3 linked regions of the Natronorubrum tibetense GA33 genome follow. The main gene of each other region encodes a partner of the protein of the gene in region 3 in a complex. Links are inferred from orthologs where the notes say so. Each region holds a gene or a part of one and is shown on either strand. Other genes may lie near its edges. The genes, in order: rpl7ae, NATTI_RS0117600 and NATTI_RS0118910.

What was found.
Region 1: NATTI_RS0118910 (region 3) and rpl7ae share a complex: the UniProt entries of both Methanocaldococcus jannaschii proteins name them as parts of the 50S ribosomal subunit. The link is inferred for Natronorubrum tibetense GA33 from one-to-one orthologs.
Region 2: NATTI_RS0118910 (region 3) and NATTI_RS0117600 share a complex: the UniProt entries of both Methanocaldococcus jannaschii proteins name them as parts of the 50S ribosomal subunit. The link is inferred for Natronorubrum tibetense GA33 from one-to-one orthologs.

The regions. Positions count from the first base shown.
Region 1 is NZ_KB913017.1:3,417,465-3,421,158, reverse strand. Bases 438-3,317 are described here. They hold rpl7ae (50S ribosomal protein L7Ae), read left to right. Parts: upstream 438-1,636; coding sequence 1,637-1,999; downstream 2,000-3,317. Other genes in these bases: ndk (nucleoside-diphosphate kinase), read left to right, coding at 2,634-3,098; NATTI_RS0117455 (50S ribosomal protein L24e), read left to right, coding at 2,239-2,637; NATTI_RS0117460 (30S ribosomal protein S28e), read left to right, coding at 2,011-2,235; tmcA (tRNA(Met) cytidine acetyltransferase TmcA), read right to left, coding at 438-1,253. Also shown: more of tmcA, read right to left, coding at 1-437; NATTI_RS0117445 (DUF7344 domain-containing protein), read left to right, coding at 3,370-3,694. UniProt on the Methanocaldococcus jannaschii protein: Multifunctional RNA-binding protein that recognizes the K-turn motif in ribosomal RNA, the RNA component of RNase P, box H/ACA, box C/D and box C'/D' sRNAs.
Region 2 is NZ_KB913017.1:3,445,111-3,448,779, reverse strand. Bases 603-3,457 are described here. They hold NATTI_RS0117600 (50S ribosomal protein L13), read left to right. Parts: upstream 603-1,732; coding sequence 1,733-2,182; downstream 2,183-3,457. Other genes in these bases: eno (phosphopyruvate hydratase), read left to right, coding at 2,965-3,457; NATTI_RS0117585 (DNA-directed RNA polymerase subunit K), read left to right, coding at 2,783-2,968; NATTI_RS0117590 (DNA-directed RNA polymerase subunit N), read left to right, coding at 2,587-2,781; NATTI_RS0117595 (30S ribosomal protein S9), read left to right, coding at 2,176-2,574; NATTI_RS0117605 (50S ribosomal protein L18e), read left to right, coding at 1,383-1,736. Also shown: NATTI_RS0117625 (30S ribosomal protein S11), read left to right, coding at 1-145; more of NATTI_RS0117620, read left to right, coding at 149-602; more of eno, read left to right, coding at 3,458-3,669. UniProt on the Methanocaldococcus jannaschii protein: This protein is one of the early assembly proteins of the 50S ribosomal subunit, although it is not seen to bind rRNA by itself. It is important during the early stages of 50S assembly.
Region 3 is NZ_KB913017.1:3,672,903-3,676,659, reverse strand. What follows is about bases 267-3,209. They hold NATTI_RS0118910 (50S ribosomal protein L23), read left to right. Parts: upstream 267-1,582; coding sequence 1,583-1,837; downstream 1,838-3,209. Other genes in these bases: NATTI_RS0118895 (50S ribosomal protein L22), read left to right, coding at 2,989-3,209; NATTI_RS0118900 (30S ribosomal protein S19), read left to right, coding at 2,559-2,981; NATTI_RS0118905 (50S ribosomal protein L2), read left to right, coding at 1,840-2,562; rpl4p (50S ribosomal protein L4), read left to right, coding at 834-1,586; NATTI_RS0118920 (50S ribosomal protein L3), read left to right, coding at 267-830. Also shown: more of NATTI_RS0118920, read left to right, coding at 1-266; more of NATTI_RS0118895, read left to right, coding at 3,210-3,468; NATTI_RS0118890 (30S ribosomal protein S3), read left to right, coding at 3,468-3,757. UniProt on the Methanocaldococcus jannaschii protein: Binds to 23S rRNA. One of the proteins that surrounds the polypeptide exit tunnel on the outside of the ribosome.

The sequences.
Region 1 (3,694 bases), 260 kb from region 3 along the record:
GGCGGCCGGGCGTCGAGGAGCAGCGCGCGAAACGCCCAGACCTCGACGGGGTCGCCCGCGGCGTACCGGATCGGCTCGAGAAGCGTTCGCTCGGCCACCTCGTGATCGCTCCCGGCCAGTCGATCCCGGAACCGGACCGAAAAGCCGCGGCCGGCCCCCTCGTAGCCGTGAATCGTCGTCGCGAACGCGACGTTGTCGGCTTCGAGTAGCGACTCGAGCATCGAGACCGGGAGCGCGGCGGCCTCGTCGACGATGACGACGTCCGCGTCCTCGAGTTGGGCCACGGCGTCGGTCGGCTCGAGAAACCGGACACGGCCGCCGACAGCGGTCTCGAGCCGGCGAGCAGGGTCGACCGTGGCGTCGACGTCCGGGAGCGCCTCGCAGAGTTCCCCCGCGCGATCGAATAGTTCGGCCGCGTTCCGCGATTGGGGTGCGGTGACGAGGACGTCCAGTCCCGCCGCAGCCATGGCTCCCGCGGCCAGTCCTGCGGCACTCGACTTGCCGCGGCCGCGGTCGGCCTCGAGGACGACGGCTCCTGGCTGGGTGCGTTTGGTCGCTTCGGTCTCGTCGGTCGCGCCAGTTGCTTCGGTTCCCTCCAGCAGTGACTCGAACGCGGCAACCGCGTTGGCCTGGTCGCCGGTGAGACAGGCCTCGTAGGTTTCGGCGGGGAACCGCGTGTTCGTCGGTGCCTCGAGCGACGGTTCCTGCTCGCGGCTCGGGCGCGGTGCCGGATTCGTCAATCCGTCGTCGACGATTTGCTCGGCATCGAGGTCGACGATTCCGATTCCGCGATGTGCGCGAAGGGTTTCGACGAGTCGCCCTCTGAATCGCCCGGTAACGTCCGCGAGGGAGAACGGTGGCACCGCGAGTGACTCGTCGAACTCGCCGCTTCGGTCGGGCCAGCCCTCGAGCGGTGGCGTCAGCAGGACCAGCAGGCCGCCCCCGTCGACCGCACCGATGACTTTGCCGAGCGCGTTCGGTCGGAGTCCCTCGTGGGCATCGAGCGCGACGACGTCTCGAGTCGTTCCGAGGAGGTCGCTCGCGTTGGCCTGCGGGAGGTATTCACAGCGAAGGCGGTCGTCGGGACCGACGAGCGTCGTGGCGGTGATCGCGACCGGGAGGGCGTCGAGGATCGACTCGAGGGCGTCGTATCCCTCTTCCCGTTCGCCAGAGAGGACCAGCAGCCGTCGCTCGTTCGTTCCCGTCGCTTCGTCGAACAGCGATTCGGCGAGTCCGACGATGTCCGCGTCCATGTGAGCGGATTGGGGGACTCGAGAGTAATAGCCACCGGAGTACGATCGATGGGGCAGTCGCCTGGAAGGGTGATCGAGAGAAGCGTTCCGTTCGACGGCAATCGATACTCCGGACCACCGCGTACCGTGGGTTGATCGATAGTCTCGCACCACAGTCACGATTGTCTATATCCTGTCGAATCGGCCCGTGCGGACCCCTCTCACAGCCCCGTCCGTTTGAACACGCTTTTAAGGGGGGCAACGCTACTGGCGTAGTACACCCTACGCGGGGTTGATGATGCTCCTAGCCTCACAGGACTTCCGCCGGAATCAGTTCGGCACGGGTGCCCAGCACCCGGACGGCAGGGGAGCGCGAGCCCACGTGTAGGAGAGGTGAACAACCAATGTCAGTCTACGTAACAACCGACATCCCGGCCGACCTCGCAGACGATGCCCTCGAGGCACTCGAGGTCGCACGAGACACAGGACGCGTAAAGAAAGGAACGAACGAAACGACGAAAGCGATCGAGCGCGGCAACGCCGATCTCGTCTACGTCGCAGAAGACGTCTCCCCCGAGGAGATCGTCATGCACCTGCCCGAACTCGCCGACGAGAAGGGCATCCCGGTCGTCTTCATCGAGACCCAGGACGACGTCGGCCACGCTGCCGGCCTCGAGGTCGGGAGCGCCGCCGCGGCGATCGTCGACGCCGGCGAGGCGGGCGACGACGTCGAAGATATCGCCGACAAGGTCGAGGACCTCGACTGAGGTGATCAGAGATGAGTGCTGAAGAGGAAGAAAGCGGCTCTACGCCCGCCGAGGTCATCGAGATCGTCGGCAAGACCGGCATGCACGGCGAAGCCATGCAGGTCAAATGCCGAATCAAGGAGGGCGAGAACCAGGGACGAATCATCACCCGAAACTGCCTCGGGCCGGTCCGCGAAGGCGACGTGTTGCAGCTTCGCGAGACCGCTCGTGAGGCAGACTCCATCGGAGGACAATAACCAATGGTCGAGAAACGTACGTGCGACTACACGGGCGAAGAGATCGAGCCCGGCACGGGCATCATGTACGTCCGCAAGAACGGCAGTGTGCTCCACTTCGTCGACTCGAAGGCGGAGAAAAACTACAAGCTCGGTCGTGAACCGCGCGATCTGGAGTGGACCGAGGACGGTCGCCGTAACAAGGGGCCGGCCGAGGATACCACGCCCGCTGCCGAGGACGATCAAGACGAGGTCGCCGACGCCGAAGCTGACGACGACCTCGAGACCGAGGACGAAGCCGTCGACGAAGACGACGACGCCGAATCCGCCGGTGACGAGGACGTCGCCGAGGACGAGGATGTCGAAGCCGAAGCGGAAGACGACGGCGAGGACGAAGCCGAAGAGACCGAGGCCGAACAATGAGCGACCACGAGCGGACCTTCGTCATGGTCAAGCCCGACGCCTTCGCGCGCGGGCTCGTCGGCGAAGTCATCTCCCGACTCGAGGACCGCGGTCTCAAACTCGTCGGGATCAAAGTGATCAACATGCCCGAGGAGCGGGCCCAAGAACACTACAGCGAACACGAGGATAAGCCGTTCTTCGACGGCCTCATCGAGTTCATCACCGGCGGTCCGGTCGTCCCGATGGTCTGGGAAGGCCAGGATGCGACCCGTCAGGTCCGTCAGATGATCGGCGAGACCGACCCGCTCGAGGCCGCACCGGGAACGATCCGCGGCGACTACGCGCTGGATCTCGGTCGAAACGTCGTTCACGCTGCCGACCACGAGGACGATGGCGCGAACGAACGCGAAATCGCGATTCACTTCGACGACGACGAACTGATCGACTACGATCAGCACGACGCCGAGTGGCTCTACGAGTAGTACGTCGAGGCTCGTCTCGGCTCGAACGCAGCGATTCGCCCGATCGATTCTTCATTTTCTCGCGTCTAACGTACAGTCGACATCAAAAACAGACGGTTAAGAGCGACGACTGTAATCTCGTTGGCAGCGGCCACCACCCAGTAATTATACCGGAGATTATATTGTGGAGAATGTACATGTGTTTTTCTAGGTAGACGCAACATCTAATGGGACGGCTGCAGAAGAGACGGTTGGTGGTTTCGAATGGTAACACACGGTAGGTGGTTCGTGGATGCGTAAAACCGAGCGAGAGTCGACGAAGATCACGGCCGAGGTGACGCCGTCGCTCGATCTGATCTTCGATCTTCTCTCGAACCGCCGTCGACGGTACGCGCTTTACTACATGCACGACCAACCGGACGGCGTCGCGACGCTCGACGAACTCACGACCGCGGTCGTCGACCTCCAGCAGGCGGACTCGAGCCAGGAGGCAGCCATAGCAGATGAAGCCGACTCCGGCGACGACACCGATTTCGAGACCGACTGCGACCAGCGACAACTGCGAATCCGAACAGAACTGCAGCACACGCACCTGCCGAAACTCGAGGACGCCGGCG
Region 2 (3,669 bases), 230 kb from region 3 along the record:
CAACTTACAGAAATCTCCCGGTCCAGGTGCACAGGCGACGATCCGCGCGCTCGCCCGTGCCGGCATCGAGATCGGCCGCATCGAAGACGTCACGCCGATCCCACACGACGGATCGCGCGCACCGAAAGGCAAGGGCGGCTACTAACCCATGACAGCAGAGTACGACGTCGAGTTCGTCGAACGCGAGGATCGTGACGCACGCTTCCTCGTCCGCGACGTGACACCCGCGTTCGCCAACGGTATTCGTCGCGCGATGGTCGCCGACGTCCCCACGATGGCGATCGATACCGTCCGGTTCGTCGAGAACTCGTCGGTCATGTTCGACGAGCAACTCGCGCTCCGACTCGGACTCGTCCCGCTGACGACCCCGCCGGAAGGCGAGTTCGTCGAGGACGACACCGTCACGCTCTCGATCGACGTCGAAGGGCCGGCCACCGCCTACTCGGGCGATCTCGTCTCGAGCGACGACCTCGTCCAGCCCGCGGACGACAACGTGCCGATCATCGAGCTCAAAGACGGCCAGCGCCTCGAGGCCGAGGCCGACGCCGTGCTCGAACGCGGAAAGAACCACGCGAAACATCAGGGCGGTGTCGCCGTCGGGTACCGACACCTCCAGCGCGTGTCGGTCGTCGACGACCTGCCGGAGTTCGAAGAGCAGGAGTCACAGATCGTCCGCGGTGTCATCGAGGACGACGGCGAACTCGTGCCGACCAGCGAGTTCGACCACGATCTCTCGAACCGATACCCCGGCAAGCAGGTCGAAGTCGAGGACGTCCCGAACGCCTTCGTCTTCCGCGTGGAGACGGACGGCTCCTTTACCGTCGAGGAACTGGTCACGCGAGCCGTCGACTCGATCGAGGCGCGTGCGACCGAACTCGAAGACGCAGTACAGCTGTAACGATGATTCATCGCCCCCACACCCACACGGACGCACGCCCGTTCGCCAGCGCCGCGAGCGACGAGACTGGTGCGGCGTCGTCCACTGGAATCGAAAGGGGTTTGAAGGGGCGACGGATAGACAGAAGTGCGAGCAGGGATAGCCAAGTCAGGTCAACGGCGCAGCGTTCAGGGCGCTGTCTCGTAGGAGTCCGCAGGTTCAAATCCTGCTCCCTGCATTTTTCCAGCTCGACCAAACGGAAGAGCTGTGAAAATGGAACGGCAGATTTGAGCCACGGGAGTCGAGCGGTTGCAAAACCGACCGTCTCCCGGCGGTTCAAATCCTGCTCCCTGCATCCACTTCTCAGCAGTCGATCGATCCGAAGAGACACGACCAGACGCGGTCGACGTCTCGATCGGTTCGATCGAACCGATATCGATTCCACGATCGCTCGAGGACGCGAGCACGTGCTCGCTCTCGAGCCCGCAGTATTTGGAGGAAACCAATGAGTAGCAAAACTAATCCGAGGCTCAACGATCTCATCGCCGAGCTGAAGTCGACGTCCCGCAAAGCGGACGCCGACGTCTGGCGAGACGTTGCGGATCGACTCGAGAAGCCCCGACGCACCCACGCAGAGGTGAATCTGGGCCGCATCGAACGATACGCACGCGAAGAAGAGACTGTCGTCGTTCCCGGCAAAGTGCTGGGCTCCGGCGCACTACAGAAGAACGTCACCGTGGCCGCCGTCAACTTCTCTTCGTCCGCAGAGACGAAGATCGATCAGGTCGGCGAGCCAGTACCGCTCGAGCAACTGCTCGAAGAGAACCCCGAAGGATCCAACGTCCGGGTGATTCGATGAGTATCGCAGAGTTCGACGCGGACGTCGTCGTCGACGCCGGGGACTGCATTCTCGGTCGCGTCGCCAGCGAGGTCGCACAGCGCGCACTCGACGGCGAACGCGTCGCGATCGTCAACGCCGAAGACGCCGTCATCACCGGCGACAAGGAGGATATCTTCGAGAACTACCGCACGCGCATCCAGCTGGGCTCCGACCGCGGACCCTACTACCCGAAGCGACCGGACACGATCTTCAAGCGCTCCGTTCGCGGGATGTTGCCGTACAAGAAGACGCGCGGTCGCGAGGCACTCGAGAACGTTCGCGTCTACGTCGGCAACCCGTACGAGGACGACGACGACCGCGAGGCCGAGATTCTCGAGGACACGTCGCTGGATCGCCTGTCGAACATCCGCTTCGTCCACCTGGGCGAAGTCTCCGATCAACTCGGTGCTAACGTCACATGGTAACGAACACGAGTGGAAAGAAGAAGACCGCCGTCGCTCGCGCAACCGTTAGCGAGGGCGAGGGTCGCGTCCGAATCAACTCCAAGCCGGTCGAACTGGTCGAACCGGAGATGTCCCGACTCAAGATGCTCGAGCCGTTCCGCATCGCCGGTGAGGACCTCCGGAGCGAGATGGACATCGACGTTCGCGTCGAGGGTGGCGGGATCAGCGGACAGGCCGACGCCGTCCGCACCGCCATCGCACGCGGCATCGTCCAGCACAGCAACGACGCAGAACTCCGCGACGCCTACATGGAGTTCGACCGGTCGCTGCTGGTCAACGACGTTCGCCAGTCCGAACCGAAGAAGTGGGGCGGCCCGGGCGCTCGGGCTCGCTACCAGAAGTCCTACCGCTAAGGTGATTCAAACATGATGGTACCGGTCCGGTGTTTCACCTGTGGCACTGTCGTCGGCGAACACTGGGAGGAGTTCGACGAGCGAGCGAACGAGGGCGACGAGGACCCCGAGAAGGTTCTCGACGAACTCGGCGTCGACCGCTACTGTTGTCGGCGCATGCTCGTCAGTCACACCGACCTCGTTGACGTCGTCTCTCCATACCAGTAACATGCAACAGGAACGTCACAATCGCTACGAGAAAGCACGCATCCTCGGCGCGCGAGCGCTGCAGGTGTCCTACGGCGCGCCGGTGTTGATCGAGACGAAGCAGACCGAACCGATCCTCATCGCCGCCGAAGAGTACGATGCCGGCGTCCTGCCGTTTACCGTCAAGCGGGGGTACGACCGGAAATGACGCGCATCACGGACGTTCGGCTGCGTCGAATCCTCGACTCCCGGGGCAACCCGACGGTCGAGGCCGACGTCATCACCGAAAGCGGCGGATTCGGTCGCGCTGCGGCACCCAGCGGTGCCAGCACGGGCGAGTACGAGGCCGTCGAGCGACCCGCCAACGAGGCGATCGCCGCGGCCCGCGAACGCGCCGTCCCCCGTCTCGTCGGTGAGGCCTACGCGGGCAACCAGCGAGAAGTCGATTCGATCCTCCGTGCCGCGGACGGCACGGACGACTTCTCGGAAATCGGCGCTAACAGCGCGGTCGCCATCTCGATGGCCGCCGCGAAAGCCGGTGCCGACGTCCTCGGCGCGCCGCTGTTCCAGCATCTTGGCGGTGCGTTCCGCGGCGAGAACTTCCCGATCCCGCTCGGCAACGTCGTCGGCGGTGGCGAACACGCCGCCGACGCGACCGACATTCAGGAGTTCCTCGTCGCCCCCGTCGGGGCGCCGAACGTCGAAGACGCCGTCTTCGCCAATGCCGCCGTCCACGATGCCGTCGCCGACCTGCTCGAGGAACGAGGCGTTCCGTCGGGCAAGGGCGACGAGGGCGCGTGGGCGCCGTCGATCGACGACGAGGAGGCGTTCGAGATCGTCGACGAGGCGGTCTCGCAGGTCGAAGACGAGGTCGGTTTCGGTATCGGCTTTGGACTCGACGTTGCGGCC
Region 3 (3,757 bases):
AGGGGATGGAACAGACCGTCCCCGTAACGATCGTGGAGACGCCGCCGATGCGCGCGGTCGCACTACGAGCGTACGAAGCAACGCCATACGGCATGAAGCCGGTCACCGAGGTCTGGACCGACGAGTTCGTTACCGAACTCGATCGCGTCCTCGACGTCCCCGGTGATGACTACGACGCCGACGCCGCCGAAGACGAGCTTCGGGGCTACCTCGAAGAAGGACGCGTCGACGACGTTCGCGTTATCACGCATACGGTTCCAGGGAGCATTCCCTCGATGCCGAAGAAGAAACCGGACGTGATGGAGACGCGAGTCGGCGGCGGCTCCGTCGAGGATCGCGTCGACTTCGCCCTCGAGACCGTCGCAGACGGCGGCGAGCACGTCATGAACGACGTGTTCCGCGCGGGCGAGTACGTCGACGCGAGCGGTGTCACGAAAGGGAAAGGGACCCAGGGCCCCGTCAAACGCTGGGGCGTCCAGAAACGAAAGGGCAAGCACGCCCGGCAGGGATGGCGGCGCCGCATCGGGAACCTCGGTCCGTGGAACCCGTCCCGTGTTCGGTCGACGGTCCCACAGCAGGGACAGACCGGTTACCACCAGCGGACGGAACTGAACAAACGCCTCGTCGATATCGGCGACGGCGCAGACGCGACGGTCGACGGTGGCTTCGTCAACTACGGCGAAGTCGACGGACCGCACGCGCTGATCAAGGGCTCGCTCCCCGGGCCGAACAAGCGCCTCGTGCGCTTCCGCCCGGCGATCCGACCCGGAGACCAGCCGCGCCTCGATCCCGAGGTACGCTACGTCTCCACCGCATCTAACCAGGGATAACACATGGAAGCAACAGTACGAGACCTGGACGGCGACGACGCGGGCTCGATCGAGCTCCCGGCGGTCTTCGAGACCACTTACCGCCCGGACCTGATCGCCCGCGCCGTTCGCGTCGCCCAGGCAAACCGAAAACAGGCCTACGGTGCCGACGAGTTCGCGGGCATGCGAACGCCCGCGGAATCGTTCGGTAGCGGTCGCGGGATGGCTCACGTTCCACGTCAGGACGGCCGCGCACGACGCGTCCCCCAGGCGATCAAAGGACGGAAGTCACACCCACCGAAGGCCGAGAAGGACCAGTCCGACTCGATCAACACGAAAGCGAAAAAACTCGCCGTCCGTAGCGCCATCGCGGCGACGACGGACGCCGACCTGGTCGCCGAGCGCGGCCACCAGTTCGACGACGACGCGGAGATTCCCGTCGTCGTGAGCGACGAGTTCGAAGACCTCCAGAAGACGAAGGAAGTCGTCTCGTTCCTCGAGGCCGCCGGTCTCGCGGACGACATCGAACGCGCCGACGAAGGTCGGAGCGTCCGATCCGGACAGGGGAAAGCCCGTGGCCGGAAGTACAAGACGCCGACGTCGATTCTGTTCGTCACCGCCAGTGAGTCCGGCCCGTCCCGTGCGGCCCGGAACCTCGCTGGTGCCGACGTGACGACGGCTGCGGAGGTCAACGCCGAAGAGCTCGCACCCGGCGCACAGCCGGGTCGACTGACCGTCTGGACCGAGAGCGCACTCGAGGAGGTGGCAGACCGATGAGTTCGATCATCGAGCACCCCCTCGTGACCGAGAAGGCCATGAACGACATGGACTTCGAGAACAAGCTCCAGTTCATCTGCAACCCCGACGCCACCAAACCCGAAATTCGGGATGTCGTCGAGGAGCGGTTCGACGTCGGCGTCGCTGACATCAACACGCAAGTGACGATGAAAGGCAAAAAGAAAGCGATCATCAAACTCTCCGAGGACGACGACGCACAGGAAGTCGCCTCGCGAATCGGGGTGTTCTGAAGATGGGACGACGTATTCAGGGACAACGACGCGGTCGCGGTGGCCCGACGTTCCGTGCCCCGTCACACCGCTACAAGGCGAAGCTCGACCACAAGAAACAGGAGGACGACGACCTCGTCCGCGGAACGGTCGTGGATATCGAACACGACCCGGCGCGATCCGCGCCGATCGCCGCCGTCGAATTCGACGACGGCGACCAGCGACTCATCCTCGCACCTGAGGGCATCTCCGTCGGCGAGGAGATTCAGGTCGGCGTCTCCGCGGAGATCAAGCCGGGCAACACGCTCCCGCTCGCGGAGATCCCCGAAGGAATTCCGGTCTGTAACGTCGAGGCGAACCAGGGCGACGGCGGTCGATTCGCCCGGGCCTCCGGCGTCAACGCGGATCTGGTCACCCACGACCGCAACGCTGCGGTCGTCCAGCTTCCCAGCGGTGAGGTCAAACGCCTCGATCCACAGTGCCGTGCCACCGTCGGCGTCGTCGCCGGCGGCGGTCGAACGGAGAAACCGTTCGTCAAAGCCGGGAACAAGTATCACAAGATGAAGGCACGGGGGACGAAATACCCTCGCGTCCGTGGTGTCGCGATGAACGCCGTCGACCACCCGTTCGGTGGCGGTGGCCGACAGCACCCGGGCAAACCCAAGTCCGTCTCGCGGGATGCCCCGCCGGGACGGAAGGTTGGTGACATTTCCTCGCGCCGTACCGGCCGAGGTGGAAACAAATGAGTCAGGAGTACCGAACCGGCCGCGAAGGTGAGTTCACCTACCGCGGTCACACGCTCGAGGAGTTGCAGGATCTGGACATCGACGAAGTCGCAGAACTGCTGCCCGCTCGAAAGCGGCGAAGTATCGAACGCGGCCTCTCAGTCGAGAAGCAGAAGCTGCTCGAGAAGGCCCGCGAGAAAGAAGAAGAGGAGACGGCGAACGCGCCGATCCGAACGCACCTGCGGGATATGCCGATCCTGCCGGAGTTCGTTGGCTTGACCTTCGAGGTCTACAACGGACAGTCGTTCGAGCGCGTCCGCGTCGAGCCCGAGATGATCGGACACTATCTCGGCGAGTTCCAGCTGACCCGCAACTCCGTCGAACACGGACAGGCAGGGATCGGTGCGACTCGCTCCTCGAAGTTCGTCCCACTGAAGTGATCATCGTATGGGAATCAACTACTCAGTCGACGCCGACCCGGACAAGACCGCGAAAGCGATGCTTCGGGAGCGTCACATGAGCAACAAGCACAGCAAGGAGGTCGCTCGCGAACTGAAGGGCCGAACCGTCGCGGACGCACAGGCCTTCCTTCAGGACGTCATCGACGAAGAGCAGTCCGTTCCGTTCAAGTCCCACAACACCGGTGCGGGTCACCGCTCCGACATCGACGGCTGGGACGCAGGAAAGTACCCCGAGAAGGTTTCGGGCGAGTTCCTCGACCTGCTCGAGAACGTCGCGGCGAACGCTGACCACCAGGGCTTCGACGGCGAATCGATGGAGATCGTCCACATCGCCGCCCACAAGGTCGGCGAATCGGTCGGTCGCAAGCCCCGCGCGATGGGGCGTGCCTCGGCCTGGAACACGCCGGAGGTCGACGTCGAGATCGTCGTCGAGGAAGTCGACGAAGAAACGGAGGACGATAACTAATGGCTGACGAACACCAATTCATCGAAAACGGCCTTCAGCGGTCCCAGATCGACGAGTTCTTCCAGGAAGAGCTCGGCCGCGCGGGCTACGGTGGTATGGACGTCGCCAAGACGCCGATGGGTACGCAGATCGTCCTCAAGGCCGAAAAGCCCGGGATGGTCATCGGCAAAGGTGGCGAGAACATCCGGAAGGTCACGACGGCCTTAGAGGAGAAGTTCAACCTCGAGGACCCACAGATCGACGTCCAAGAGGTCGACGAACCCGACCTCAACGCACGGATCGTCGCAGA